DNA from 3 places in the Kribbella sp. NPDC051587 genome. Region 1 is predicted to be linked to each of the others. Evidence: riboswitches for the same ligand, from Rfam matches in the RefSeq annotation. Region 1 holds a riboswitch; each other region holds the start of a gene.
What was found. A riboswitch is a leader RNA that binds a small molecule or an ion and turns the genes downstream of it on or off. The one in region 1 is predicted to bind cobalamin.
Positions count from the first base shown of each region.

Region 2: linked by a shared signal. The riboswitch ahead of ACIA49_RS19965 (ABC transporter substrate-binding protein) and the one ahead of ACIA49_RS27430 (ribonucleoside-diphosphate reductase subunit alpha) in region 1 are both predicted to bind cobalamin.
Region 3: linked by a shared signal. The riboswitch ahead of cobN (cobaltochelatase subunit CobN) and the one ahead of ACIA49_RS27430 (ribonucleoside-diphosphate reductase subunit alpha) in region 1 are both predicted to bind cobalamin.

Region 1 covers NZ_JBITDE010000008.1:204,076-208,839, reverse strand. The annotation lists gene ACIA49_RS27435 (ribonucleotide-diphosphate reductase subunit beta) at 1-359, opposite strand, end outside; gene ACIA49_RS27430 (ribonucleoside-diphosphate reductase subunit alpha) at 350-3,232, opposite strand; cobalamin riboswitch at 3,368-3,515, opposite strand; gene ACIA49_RS27425 (DinB family protein) at 3,546-4,118, opposite strand; gene ACIA49_RS27420 (potassium transporter Kup) at 4,152-4,764, opposite strand, start outside.
Region 2 covers NZ_JBITDE010000005.1:132,093-136,856, forward strand. The annotation lists gene ACIA49_RS19950 (ABC transporter ATP-binding protein) at 1-170, opposite strand, end outside; gene ACIA49_RS19955 (FecCD family ABC transporter permease) at 172-1,194, opposite strand; gene ACIA49_RS19960 (FecCD family ABC transporter permease) at 1,191-2,183, opposite strand; gene ACIA49_RS19965 (ABC transporter substrate-binding protein) at 2,180-3,202, opposite strand; cobalamin riboswitch at 3,227-3,421, opposite strand; gene ACIA49_RS19970 (hypothetical protein) at 3,412-4,377, opposite strand; gene ACIA49_RS19975 (MFS transporter) at 4,391-4,764, opposite strand, start outside.
Region 3 covers NZ_JBITDE010000011.1:93,345-98,108, forward strand. The annotation lists gene cobN (cobaltochelatase subunit CobN) at 1-2,544, opposite strand, end outside; cobalamin riboswitch at 2,580-2,701, opposite strand; gene ACIA49_RS31425 (DUF3500 domain-containing protein) at 2,823-3,776, opposite strand; gene ACIA49_RS31430 (phosphoglycerate mutase family protein) at 3,767-4,450, opposite strand; gene ACIA49_RS31435 (cobalamin biosynthesis protein) at 4,441-4,764, opposite strand, start outside.

The DNA.
Region 1 (4,764 bases):
TGCCGGCACTCGGGGTTGGTGAGCTGGCGGTAGACGGCGAGCACGATGTTGTTCGCGACCAGGGACTCCGCGGTGGCGAAGAAGCCGAGGTTGCGCTTGAGCATCAGGCGCTCGTCGTCGGTGAGGCCGTCTTTCGACTTCCATAGCGAGATGTCGGCCTGCATCGAGACCTCGGTCGGCATCCAGTGGTTGTTGCAGCCGGCCAGGTACTTGTCCCAGGCCCACGTGTACTTCAGCGGGAGCAGCTGGTTGACGTCGGCGCGGGCGTTGATCATCGCCTTGTCGGAGACGTCGATGCGCGAGGCGCCGACGGTGATCGAGCCGAGGCCCGTGGCGTTGTCGGTCGTGGTCACTGGCAGGCCTCGCAGTCAGGGTCTTCGAGCGAGCAGATCGCTCCGGTCGGTTCGGGCAGCGGAGCGTTGTCGATGACTGAGGCAGCGGTGACCGGTACTGGGGTTGTCACCTGGGCCGGGATGGTGGCGGAGACCGCGTTGAGCTTGCCGTCGGTGCCCTGCAGTGTCGACTTCTCGACGTGGGTCTTCGACTGTGAACGCAGGTAGTACGTCGTCTTCAGCCCGTAGCGCCAGGCGTTGCGGTAGAGCTCGTCGAGCGCCTTGCCGGACGGCGAAGCCATGTACAGGTTGAGCGACTGCGCCTGGTCGATCCACTTCTGCCGGCGCGACGCGGCCTCGATCAGCCACAGCGGGTCGATCTCGAACGCGGTCGCGTACAGCTCGCGCAGGTCGGCCGGGACGCGGTCGATGTTCGTCAGGATGCCGTCGTGGTACTTGAGGTCGGAGACCATCACCTGGTCCCACAGCCCACGCGCCTTCAGGTCGTTGACCAGGTACGGGTTCGCGACCGTGAACTCGCCGGACATGTTCGACTTCACGAACAGGTTCGAGTACGCCGGTTCGATCGACTGGCTGACCCCGCAGATGTTGGAGATCGTCGCGGTCGGCGCGATCGCCATCACGTTGGAGTTCCGCATGCCGTCGCGCAGCACCTTGGTGCGCAGGGCGTCCCAGTCCAGCGACTTGGTGTCGTCCAGGATCACGTCACCCTTGCGAGCTGTGCGCAGGATCTCCAGCGAGTCGATCGGCAGCACGCCCTTGCTCCACAGCGAACCGTCGTACGTCGAGTAGGCGCCACGCTCGGCGGCCAGATCGCTGGAGGCCTCGATCGCGTGGTAGCTGATCGCCTCCATCGAGCTGTCGGCGAAGGCGATGGCGGCCTCCGACGAGTACGGGATGCGGAGTGAGAACAGCGCGTCCGCGAAGCCCATCAGGCCGAGGCCGACCGGACGGTGCCGTTGGTTGGCGCGCTCCGACTCGGGCGTCGTGTAGAAGTTCACGTCGATGACGTTGTCGAGCATCCGGACCGCGGTCTTCACCGTGTCGCGGAGCAGATCAGCGTCCAGGCCGGTCTCGGTCAGGTGCGCGACCAGGTTGACCGAGCCCAGGTTGCAGACCGCGGTCTCGTCGACCGTCGTGTTCAGCGTGATCTCGGTGCACAGGTTCGACGAGTGCACGACACCGCTGTGCTGCTGCGGCGACCGCAGGTTGCACGGGTCCTTGAAGGTGATCCACGGGTGACCGGTCTCGAACAGCACGGTCAGCATCCGGCGCCACAGGTCCAGCGCGCGGACCCGGCGGAAGACCCGGATCTCACCGCGGTCGGCGGCCGCCTCGTACTTCTCGTACGCCGTCCGGAACTCGGTCCCGAACAGGTCGTGCAGGTCCGGGACCTCGTCGGGCGAGAACAGCGTCCACTGGCCGTCGGCCTCGACCCGCTGCAGGAACAGGTCCGGCACCCAGTTGGCGGTGTTCATGTCGTGCGTCCGGCGGCGCTCGTCGCCGGTGTTCTTGCGCAGGTCGAGGAACTCCTCGATGTCCATGTGCCAGGTCTCGAGGTACGCGCAGACCGCACCCTTGCGCTTGCCGCCCTGGTTGACCGCGACGGCGGTGTCGTTGGCGATCTTCAGGAACGGTACGACGCCCTGCGACTCACCGTTGGTACCACGGATCTTGGCGCCGATCCCGCGGACCGGGGTCCAGTCGTTGCCGAGACCGCCGGAGTACTTGGCGAGCAGGGCGTTGTTGCGGATCCCGGCGAAGATGCCGGACAGGTCGTCGTCCACCGTGGTGAGGAAGCAGGACGAGAGCTGCGGACGCGTAGTACCGGAGTTGAACAGCGTCGGTGTCGACGACATGAAGCGGAACGAGCTGAGCAGCTCGTAGAACTGGATCGCGCGGCCCTCCCGGTCCTCCTCGCGCAGCGCCATCCCCATCGCGACCCGCAGGAAGAACGCCTGCGGCAGCTCGAACCGGGTCTTGTCGATGTGCAGCAGGTAGCGGTCGTAGAGCGTCTGCAGCCCGAGGAAGGCGAAGTCCAGGTCGCGCTCGGGGTGGATCGCCGCGGCCAGCCGGTCCAGGTCGAAGGTGGCCAGCTCGGGGTCGAGCAGGCCGGCCTCGATCCCGGTCGCGATGTAGCGCGGGAAGTATGCGGGGTAGGCCGTGGCCATGTCGGCCTGGCTGGCCTGCCGCGGCTCGCCGTGCACGCGACCGAGCGCCTCGCGGCGGATCTGGTCGAGCAGCAGGCGGGAGGCGGCGTAGCTGTACTGCGGCTCGGTCTCGACGTAGGACCGGGCGGCCATCACCAGCGCCAGCTCTACCTCGTGCTGGGCGATGCCGTCGTAGCAGGAGCCGATCGTCTCGTTCAGGATCTGCTCGGAATCGACCGCGTCCAACCCGGCGGCGGCCTCGGCGACGATCACGCGCAGTCGCTCGACGTCGAGCGGAGCGCGGGTCCCGTCGGCCTGGCGGACCGACACGACCGGCTTGGTCTCGGCCAGCTCCGCGGCGTCGGCGGGGGTGCGGGCCTTGTTGCGCTCCTCGCGGTACAGCACGTAGGCCCGGGCGACCTGATGCTCTCCCGCGCGCATCAGAGCCAGCTCGACCTGGTCCTGGATGTCCTCGACCTGGACGCTGCGGGTGTCACCGCGCCGCGTCAGCGCCTCGACGACCCGGCCGGTCAGGTCGGTCACCAGGTCCCGGACCCGGTGGGTGGCGCCGGCGTCGTTGCCCTCGACCGCGAGGAACGCCTTCGTGACGGCGACCGAGATCTTGGTCGCGTCGAAATCGGTGTTGCTGCCATCGCGGCGTACGACGGTCAGCTGGGTCCCGTGGCCGGCCTCGTCGGCCGCCGATCGGGAGGTGGAAGCGATGGTCACAAGTGCTCTTCTCTCGCTACGCGTACGGAGGACCGCGACTGTGAGAGCACGCGCGCACGACGAGACGACAGCACCGGCCGGACACTGGTCATCACGCCCTGCGACCCACCCTCGAGGTCTCGGACCGTGTGCACCGGCGGTGCACACGCCGGCGACAGGTACCCGGACTCGCGGAGACCTGTCGGCATCCGCTCACCGTTGCGGGGCAGCTCCGGAATTGCACCGGATTCCCCTGACCGCCAGCGAGAAGGACTCTAGGTCAGTCGCAACATCTAGTGGTAACCGACACGCCGTCCACGACATGTTGTGGTTCTCAAGCGGCGGTGCCATACAGATCCTGTAACGTCATGATCTCTGATCCGTGATGAATCAGCTCGCGATTGAGACGTAACACGACGTGCCCGAACGGCTCCTCGGCGTCCAGTGCGGTCGCCTGACTGAGCCCCGTCACCGTCACCTGGTCCTCCATCAGCGCCGCGATCCCGTCCTGCCAGGCCTCGACCCAATGCGTCAGCCACGCCACCGCGTCGCGCGCGTTCCCATGCAGCGTGATGTCCCCACGGCCCTGCTCCCGCGGCCCGAACGTCCACTCCCACCGCTCGAAGAACGTCTCCGTCAGATGCGCGATCAACCACGCGATCGTCCGCGGCCCCCGATGATCCGGCTCGTCCGGCCACTGCGCCACCCACTCCCCGGCCCCCTGTGACCGGTAATGGCTCGGGTAATGCCGCCGCACGACGGTCAACGCCTCACCCCGCGGCTGCCAGAAGTACTCCTCATCGGTCAGCCGCGCCAACCGCCCCGACAGCACCAGCCAACTGAACCCCAACTGCCCCCGCACCATCGCCATCGCCGACGGCTCGTGCAACAGCTCCCAGTCGAACATGTGTTCGAATGTAGAACTGCGCTCGCCTCGGTGTCAAACAGTGATCTGGGAACCCACGATGACGACTTGTTCGCGGGGGAGGTGGAAGTACTCCGCTGCGTCGGCGGTGATGGCGGTGGTGGCGAGGAAGATGTGTTTGCGCCAGCGGGGCATGCCGGGGGTGTCGCCCAGTTTGAGTTCGATGGCGGAGAGGAAGTAGGAGGTGTCGTCGGGGTCGACGGTGAGCTCGGTGCTCTGGGCGGCGGCCTGGGTGAGGATCTCGGGGACGTTGGCGTTCTCGACGTAGCCCAGGCGGGCGGTGACGTGGATGATGCCGTCGTCGGTGTAGCCGAGGTCGTCGACCAGGACGCGTTCCTCTTCGGGGGCGTGCGGGACGGTGAGGGTCTCGATCGACAGGATGACCACGTTGCGGTGCAGGACGTGGTTGTGCTCGACGTTGGCGCGCATCGCGAGCGGCACGGTGGTGTTGCCGCGGTTGAGGAAGACCGCCGTACCGGGGACGCGGGTGATCGGGCGCTCGTGCAGGGTGTCGATGAACTCGCGGAGCAGGCCTTCTTCCTTCTCGCGCTTGGCCGTGACGAGCTGGCGGCCCTGCTGCCAGGTGATCAGGACAGTGAAGACGGTGACCGCGATCAGCAGCGGCAGC
Region 2 (4,764 bases), on a different contig from region 1:
CCACGGGGAGCGAGCAGCCGGGCAAGACCGCGCAGCAGGGTGGACTTCCCGCTGGCGTTCGCGCCGACGATGACCGTGATCCGCTGCCGCGGGATCAGCAGCGACAACGAGTGCACCACGGCGCGGCCGTCGTACGCGAGGGTTAGTTCTTCAGCACGGAGTTCGGTCATGTCAGCCTCCGGTACCGATGCGGTTGGCGCGAGCCATCAGGACGAGCAGGTACGGCGCTCCGAGGAACGCGGTCACGACACCGACCGGCAACTGCGTCGGAGCAAAGATTTCCCGGGCAATGAGGTCCGAAACGACCACCAGCAACGCGCCAAGAGCACCGGCCGCGAGCAGTCCGGCGACGCGTTCAGCCACCAATCGCCGAGCGAGCTGCGGAGCGACCAACGCCACGAAGGCAATCGGGCCTGCGGCCGCAGTCGCCAACGCAGCAAGGGCAACTCCAACGAGAATCAGCAACCCGCGCGAGAGCTCGACGCGACCGGCCAACGTTCGCGCCAGATCATCCCCGAGCTCCAGCAACCGCAACTGCCGCGCCCCAGCCAAAGCAGCCGGCAACAGAACCACCAACGCCGCACCAATCAGTACGACGTGCGTCCAGCTCCGCCCGGCGAGACTCCCGGCCAACCACTGCGATGCACTCTTCGCGGTGTAGATATCGGCCAACGTCAACAGGTACGCGGTCACCGACCCGATGATCGCCGTCACTCCAATACCCACCAGCACCAGCCGATACCCCGAGATCCCGTCCCGATAAGCCAGCAGATACACAACGATTGCCGACAGCAACGACCCCAACAGTGCACCAGCCGGAATCCATCCACTCCCGAGCACAGTGATCATCAGTACGGCGGCCAACGCGGCCCCGGCGTTGACCCCGATCAGGTCCGGACTCACCAGCGGATTACGCGCCAGCCGCTGGAAGATCGCCCCCGACACGGCGAACGCCGTACCGACGCCGATCCCGACCAGCACTCGTGGCAGCCGCCCGTTCACCACGATGTCGTTGAGGATCAACGTGCCATGACCGCTCAACGTCTCGAGCACCAACGGCAACGGAATCCGGTAGTCGCCCAAGGTCAGCGACAACGCCCCCACCGCAAGCGTCAGCACCCAAGCAACAACCGACCACACCACACTCGCACCATCGACACGTGTCGAGAACGGCCCGACCCGAAGCGTTTTCACAACGCCGCCGTACGACGTCGCCGGACCAGCGCGATGAACAACGGTGCACCGATCAGCGCGGTAATGATCCCGACCTGCAGCTCATCCGGTCGAACCACCAACCGCCCGACCACATCGGCGAGTAGCAGTACGGCGGGCGCCAGCACCATCGACCAGGGCAAGATCCACCGGTAGTCCGCCCCGACCAACGTCCGCGCGACATGCGGTACGGCGAGCCCCAGAAACCCGATCGGCCCAGCGATCGCAGTCGCCGTACCGGCCAGCACAACAACCGCCAACCCGGCCAACACGCGCACCACCATGACCCGAGTACCAAGCGACCGCGCCAGCTCATCACCCAACGCCAACTGGTTGAGCGATCGCCCCAACCCCAACGCCACAACGATGCCAACGGCAATGAACGGCACGGCCTGCCCGACCACCGAACCAGTTGCCAGCGTCAACGACCCGACCACCCAGAACCTGAAGGAATTCAACGTCGACAGATCCATCAGGGTGATCGCCGACGTCACCGACCCGAGCAGCGCGCTGATCGCCGCTCCCGCCAGCGCGAGCTTCACCGGCGTCGCTCCACCTCGCCCGATCGCACCGACCAGGTAGACGACCACCGTCGCCACCAACGCACCGCCCATCGCGAACCACACATAGCCCGTCAGGCTGTGTACCCCCAGCAGACCGATCGCCCCGACCACCGCGAGCGCCGCCCCGGCGTTCACCCCGAGAATCCCCGGATCCGCCAACGGATTGCGCGTCACGCCCTGCATCAACGCACCCGCCAACCCCAGCGCGGCCCCGGCCAACAATCCAGCAGCCGTCCGCGGCACCCGCAGGTACCGGATCACGCGATCGTTGTCGCTCCCGCTGAAGTTCGCCAGCGCCAGATAGACGTCATGCGCACCAAAATGCTGGTTCCCGATGCTCAACGACAGCAGCACCGAACCCGCGAGAACGGCGACACACAACAGCAGTCCGGCCGCACGCCACCTCATCGGAACAGATCAGGATGAATCGTCTTGGCGATGTCCTCGGTCGTGTAAGCACCCCGAACCCCGGCCGAGTGGTTCGCGAACAGCCACGGTACGACGTGTTTGGTGCGGACCGCCTTGAGGTTCTGGAACGCCGGGTTCGCGAGCATCTTGTCCACCTCCGGCTGGGACGACGCCGGCGTCAGCGACGCATCGCAACACCCACTGATCAGGATGTAGTCCGGGTTGCGCTTGATCAGTTCCTCGACGCCGATCTTCACGTTCCGCTTCGACGTCAGATCCGCGAACGCGTTCACGCCACCGGCCTGCTTGATCAGCACCGTCCCGAAGTCCGGACCACCGGAGACCGTCAGCCCGCCGCCCTCTAGCCCGGGCCGCAGGATCGCGACGGTCGGCTTCGGCGCGTTCTTCACCTTGGCCTCGACTGCGGCGATCCGGGCGGACTGGTCGGCGATCACGGCCTCGGCCCGGTCCTCGACCCCGAACAGCTTCCCGAGGCCGCGCAGATCGGCGTACACGTTGTCCATCGAGACACTCGACGGATCGATCGCCTCGTCGCCCTTGCCGTCGGCGGTCGGGCAGAGCGGGCTGAAGATCCAGGTCTGGACGCCGAGGTCGGCCAGGCTCTTGCGGCTGCCGAAGCTCTGGTCACTGCCACCACCGGCACTGAACACGTCGTTGAACCCGGACAGCACGAAGTCCGGGTTCGCCGCGAGCAGCTCCTCCCGGCTGGGCAGGTTCTTGTAGTACTTCGCCTTGGCCTGAGCGGTCGCGTACTCCGGGAGCACCTCCGCGTCCAGGTACGCCGTACCGACCAGGCGATCGGAGATCCCCAGCGCATGCGCCATCTCGATGGCCGGCTGGTACGCCGCGAACACGCGCTTCGGTGGACCGCTCACGGTGACGTCGAGACCGCAGTTCTGCACGGTGATCGTCGACCCGGGCGGGTTGACCGCTGTGGCCGTGCCGCACCCGGCGAGCAGGCCTAGCAGCAGGACAGGGAGAACAGACTTACGCAGCACGGAACCGCTCCTCCAGCACCTCGTGGACGGATCACATGCCGTGGCCGGTCTCCTGGCTGACGGGATTCCGCCCACCGACCTGGTCTTCCCAGTGCAGGACCAGTGACCTCCCCTCAGCAGGGAACGGCCGGTGAACTCCCGATCACAGTGGCGAGGGCCGCGCCGGCATCACACCGGCTTCCCGAACACCACGGCGCCGCCACAGTACCTCACCGGTACTGCGACAGCATCGCAAGTGCGAACTGGGTCATGGTGTCCGGGTTGATCGCCCGGGCCGGCAGCGGCACGAAGTCGACCAGCTGCCCCTCGCCGAGCCGGATCGTGGTCCGCCCGGTCGCGGTGTCGACGTACCCCTCGTCACCAAGCGGGAGTGCCTGCGCGGTCGGTGTCTTCCGGATCGCGGTCATCAGCTCGGCGGCCTTCGGCGTACGGCGTACCGACGTCGACAGCACGCTGTCCGCGGCGATCCAACCGCAGACCAGGTCACCGAGCTCGGTCTGTCCGTCGCGACGGAACATCACGGGCGCGCCCATCACCTTGGCCGCAGCGTCCGACCCGCGGTCACACTCCGGCCGGGTGACCAACGGCTCCGGCTCGGGCAGTCCGCCCACCTGACGAGCCACCTCTTCGGCCAGCACTATGTACCTCGCCAGCGTGGCCTTCGGCCCGGAGATCTTGTAGAGCCGGTTCTCCAGCAGGAAGACCACGAAGCTACTGGCCCCGAACCCCGGCGCGCTGGTCGCGGCGCTGCTCGCACCGATGACCGCAGGCTTGGCCGGCTCTCCCTTGTAAGCCTTCTGCACCGCCGCCAGCGTCGCCTTGGTCGCCGTCTGCACCGACCACCCGACCCGCAACACCGACCCACCCAGCCCCAGCAGGCAGCCGTCATACGTCACCGGTACGCCGAACTCGGCCGGCGGCGTCTTGGGCCGAATCTGCACGGACGGGACGTCGAGCGTCGCCTGCACCAGCGTCTGATCCATCCGAACGCAGATCGTGTCCGCGACCTTGGCCGTCGCCGGAGTGCTCGACGGTGTCTCCGAGGGGGTCTGCGACGGCGTCGTCGGGATCGAGACCAGTGGCGGCACACTGGGCGCGGTCTCCTGTCCGGGGCCGCTGCAACCGCTGACGAGCACTGAGAGTACGACGAGCGGCACAACCGGACGGATACGCATGGTGGGCCAAAGCCTACGCTTCGTCGGCCTCGGCCGCCCTGCGGAGATCGCGTTCGCGAATCGCGTGCTCGTCGGTGCGAGCGTCGTACCGCCAGAAGTCGCGCAGGGCCGCACCGGTGGCCGCGACACCTGCCACGCACAGGATCCCGCCGCTGACGATCGAGGTCCGGACGCTGGTCAGGTCAGCGACCAGTCCGGAGCGGGCCTGTCCGCCAAGCGGGCCGAGCATGTAGGAGAGCATCTCGATCCCGGCCAGCCGGCCGCGCATCTCGTCCGGGATCGTCTGGTTCCAGATCACCGACCGGAACAGGCCGGAGACCATGTCCGCCGCTCCGGCGAACGCGAGGAAGACGACCGCGACCCACATGTTCGGCGCCAGCCCGGCGA
Region 3 (4,764 bases), on a different contig from region 1:
GACCGCGTAGAAGTTCCGTCCGGTCGGCAGCACGTTGACCAGACCGCGGGTCGGTGAACCCGACGGGCCTGCCTCGACGAACCGGCCGTCCAGTGCACGCAGCACGTTCGTCAGCTCAGCTGAAGTGCCGTTGAGCCGCGGTACGACCTCGGTCGCGGCGAAGGTCAGCGCGGACTCGACGCCCACCGACGAGCGGCCGATGACCTCGGTGACAACGACCGGCACCTTCGACGCATCCCAGTTGAGCGTCTCCATCGCGACGACCAGCTTGCGCGCGGCCGCCTCCAGGATGTCGACACCGTCTGCACCACTCACCGCGGGCAGGTCGGCCAGTGTCGCGAGCTCGGTCAGCTCAGCGGCCAGACCAGGGTTCGCGAGCAGCTCGGCCTCGTCGACGCCGAAGGTCTCCCCCAGTGCAGCCCGCAGGCCGGGGATCGAGTACGAACCGCCCCACAGCTGCCGCGCCCGCAGTACGGCGAGCACCAGGTTGATCCGCGCCTCGCCGGCCGGTACGCCGCCAAGGATGTGCAGGCCGTCACGGATCTGAACGTCTTTGATCTCACACAGATAGCCGTCCAGGTGCAGGACGAATTCGTCGAACGCCTCGTCGTCCGGCTTCTCGTCGGTATGCAGATCGTGGTGCAGTTGCGCCGCCTGGATCAGGGTCCAGATCTGTGCCCGCAGCGTCGGGACCTTCTCCGGGTCGAGCGCCTGCACCGTCGCATACTCGTCGAGCAGGTACTCCAGCTTGGCCATGTCGCCGTACGTCTCGGCCCGTGCCATCGGCGGCACCAGGTGGTCGACCACGACCGCGTGCGCCCGCCGCTTGGCCTGCGTTCCCTCACCGGGGTCGTTGACGATGAACGGGTAGACCATCGGCAGGTTCCCGAGCACGGCGTCCGGCGCGCAGTCGGCCGCCATCCCGATGCCCTTGCCCGGCAACCACTCGAGCGTTCCGTGCTTGCCCAGGTGCACGACAGCGTGTGCCCCGAACCCACCGTCGGCCGGCGCGTTCTCCAACCACCGGTACGCCGCCAGGTAGTGGTGCGACGGAGCCATGTCGGGATCGTGGTAGATCGCGACCGGGTTCTCGCCGAAACCACGCGGCGGCTGAATCATCAGTACGACGTTCCCGAACCGCAACGCGGCCAGCGCGATCGCAGTCTCGGGTCCGGAGGTGTCGACGTACAGGGATCCGGGCGCCTCGCCCCAGGCCTCGGTCATTGCCTCACGCAACGTTTCCGGGACCTGGCCGAACCACTTCGCGTACGTGGACAGCGGCACCTTGGCCACGGCGTTCTCGAGCTGCTCGTCGGTCAGCCAGTCGACGTCGTGACCGCCGGTCGCGATCAGCCGGTGGATCAGCCCGTCCGCACCGTCAGCGCCCTGCAACTCGCTGAGGTCGAGCCCGCCGAGGTCGTACCCGGCCTCCTCGAGCTTGCCGAGCAGCTGGACCGCCGAGGCGGGGGTGTCGAGACCGACCGCGTTCCCGATCCGGGCGTGCTTGGTCGGGTACGACGAGAGCACGAGCGCGAGCCGCTTCTCGGGCACCGGGACGTGTCGCAGGCGGGCGTGGGCGACCGCGATCCCGGCCAGCCGGGTGCACCGCTCCGGATCCGGCGCGTACCGCGCCAGCCCGTCGGCGTCGTACGCCTTGAACGAGAACGGGATCGTGATGATCCGGCCGTCGAACTCAGGGATCGCCACCTGCGTGGCAGCGTCCAGCGGGCTGATCGCCGCGTCACTGGCGAGCCACTGCTCGCGGGTCGACGTGAGTGCGAGCCCCTGAATCAGCGGGATGTCGAGTGCGGCCAGCGCGCCCGCGTCCCAGGCGTCGTCCGCTCCCCCGGCGCTGGCGTTCGCAGCGACCGAACCGCCCGCTGCGAGCAGCGTGGTGACCAGTACGTCGCACTTGCGCAGCAGCTCGAACAGTCCGGCGTTCTCGTCGCTCGTCGGGTCCAGCCCGCGCAGCGTCCCGCAGTACACGGGCAGCGGCTGTGCACCGGCCGCCTCCACCGCAGCAGCGAGCGTGTCGACGAACGCCGTGTTGCCGGCGATCTCATGCGCCCGGTAGTAGACGATCCCGACCACCGGCCGGTCGTCGTCAGTGAAGGTCCCACGCACCCCGTACGCCGGGAGCGCGGCCGGCGGGTCGAATTCGTCGCCGGTGAGGAGGATGGTGTCGCTCAGGAAGCCGGCCAGGTTCCGCAGGTTGTCCGCGCCGCCCTCCCGCAGGTACGCCAGCGCCTCGGTCACCGCCCCCGCCCGCACGGTCGACAGCGACATCAGCTCCGCATCAGGTGCCGCCTCACCGCTCACCACCACGGTGGGCTTGCCAGACGCGAGTACGGCGTCCAGTCCGTCCTCCCAGGCGCGCTTACCGCCCAGGAGCCGCACCACCACGATCTGCGCGGCGTCCAGCAGCGGAGCGAGCTCAGACAGCTCCAGGCGCGCCGGGTTCGCGACCTTCCACCCGGTTCCCGCCTCCGCCGCAGCCAGTAGGTCGGTGTCGGCAGTAGACAACAGCAACAGGTTCGCGGGCACGCTGAACCGGTCCTTCCTGGGGGTATCCACGCCCCGGCCGGAGGTGCGACAGCAGCAGTTCCTGACTCCCCATCGCTGGGTCACAGTGGCGGGACCGTCCCGGACTCACACCGGGTTCCTGCACAGCCGTCGCTGAACCCCTGAACCCTATCCGACCCCCTGCACAACGTCCGAAGCCCCGTAGTACCTCGTCGGCGTGTTTTCGGACGCTGCGAACAACTGGTCCACAGCGTCCGAAGGGTTGCAGCACGTGGTCGGCGTGTTTTCGGACGCTGTGTTCAGCGGTGGGCTGCGTAGTGGGCGGCGAGGAGGTCGGTGCCCCAGTCGGAGCGATGGGAGCGCCAGACGGCGTGGATGTGGTTGGCGTTGTCCTGGGTGTTGTCGTACTCGGCCAGGAAGGTCGGGGCGGCCAGGGAGTAGTAGTGGCGGTGGCCGATGCCGGGGGTGGTTTCGCCGGCCCAGGCGAAGGTGAGGTTCTCCATGCCCTGCTCGGTCAGGTCCTGCCAGGTCAGGAGACCGATCGGGCCGGCTGCGCGACCGACGTACTGGCCGAGCAGGAGGCTGAGGAGCTGGCGCTGTTCGGCGGTCATGTCGCCGTACGCGAGTCCGCGGCGCAGGAGCGACGGGTCGGCGACCGGGTCGTGCCGGGTGAGGATGTCGTCCGGTGCGTCGGGTGAGACGACAGCGACGGCTCGCTGGCTGTCGTCCAACGCGTCCAAGAGCTGGAAGCCCAGGTCGTGCTCGCCAGCCAGGAAGCGTCGGCCCGAGGGAGCCACGGCTGGGTTGGAGCCGATGAATGACGGGGTGAACGAGATCGCACCGTCGACCAGCGTCACGTGGATCGCCAGGTGGTGGCCGTTCAGCCGCCAGGCCCACGGCTCGAACGCGGCGGGGTCGCCCAGGATCCGCAGGAAGTAGCCGGGCGTGGCCAGCGAGTCCTGCCAGTCTGCAGTCGTAGGCACCGGGTGCCCGCGCAGGATCACCTCAGCGTCCAGTACGGCGAGTGAGTCGGCCAAGCCGCGTTCGCTGCAGCCAAGGGCGATCAGCCGCAGCGCCAACTGCTGCTGCTCCGGGCTGAGCGCGGACAGCGGCAGGCCGGGTCGAGGCCCGGGCAGGTAGGTCCACTCCTGGTGGTCCGGGGTGTCGAACGGCGCCTGGATCAGACTGCGCTGTGCCGGCCGCAGGCTCTCCAGCAGTTCGATGGCTGCCTGACGGGTCTGCTCTACAACCACGCGGCGCGCTCCTGTTCTTTCGGCTCGTAAGTCGTCGTCCACTGTTCGAACGGTCGGTCCAGCTTGTACCGGTAGTCCGGCTGCCGCAGCAGCACGCGTGTTTCGGCGTTGCCCGGGTTGCGCAGCGTCTCGAAGTACTTGACCGACCAGTGGAACCACCGCATGCAGAACAGCCGCATGGTCAGTCCGTGCGACACCAGCAGCACGTTGCGCGGTGCGTCCGCCTGCTCGAAGTCGCGGTGCATCGTCTCGAGGAAGCTCGACACCCGGTCGTACACGTCCGACCCCGACTCACCATGGGTGAACCGGTAGAAGAAATGCCCGTAGGCATCGCGCAGCTTCTCCTGGCGCTCGATGTCCTCGGTGTCCTGGAAGTTCGCCCAGTCCTGCTCACGCAGCCGCGGCTCCTCCCGGGCGATCCCGATCAGGTCGTCGAGATTGAGGCCCTTGAGCGTCTCCAGGGTGCGCAGGTACGGCGAGACGTACACCCGGATCGGCTCGTTCTCGAACAGGTCGCGGAGCTCCTGCCCGGCGAGAGCCGCCTGCTCCCACCCGTGCGCCGTCAGCGCCACGGAGTGGTCCGGCACTCGCTCGTAGATCGACTTGTCCAGGTTCGCCTCGGACTCGCCGTGCCGTATCAACGCGATCCGCAGTGGTCGTCGGCTCAGTCCCATAACCGTCCTCTCGCCACTGCCAGGATCGCTGCCGCGCCAGCCGCCGCGATACCGACTCGCCGCGCCAGGGTCGCCGTACGGCGGACATCGGCGACGGTCGGCGTCGGTCCGTCCCCCAGCGTGCCACGGTCCTCGGTATAGGACCCGTAGTTGTTCGTCCCGCCCAGCGACAACCCCAACGCACCAGCGAACGCCGCCTCGACCGGACCGGCGTTCGGACTCGGGTGCTGCGGCGCATCCCGTTTCCACACCCGCCGCGCCTCGCCATAGCGGCCTGCAACGACACCAGTCAGTACGGCGCACGCCCGGGCCGG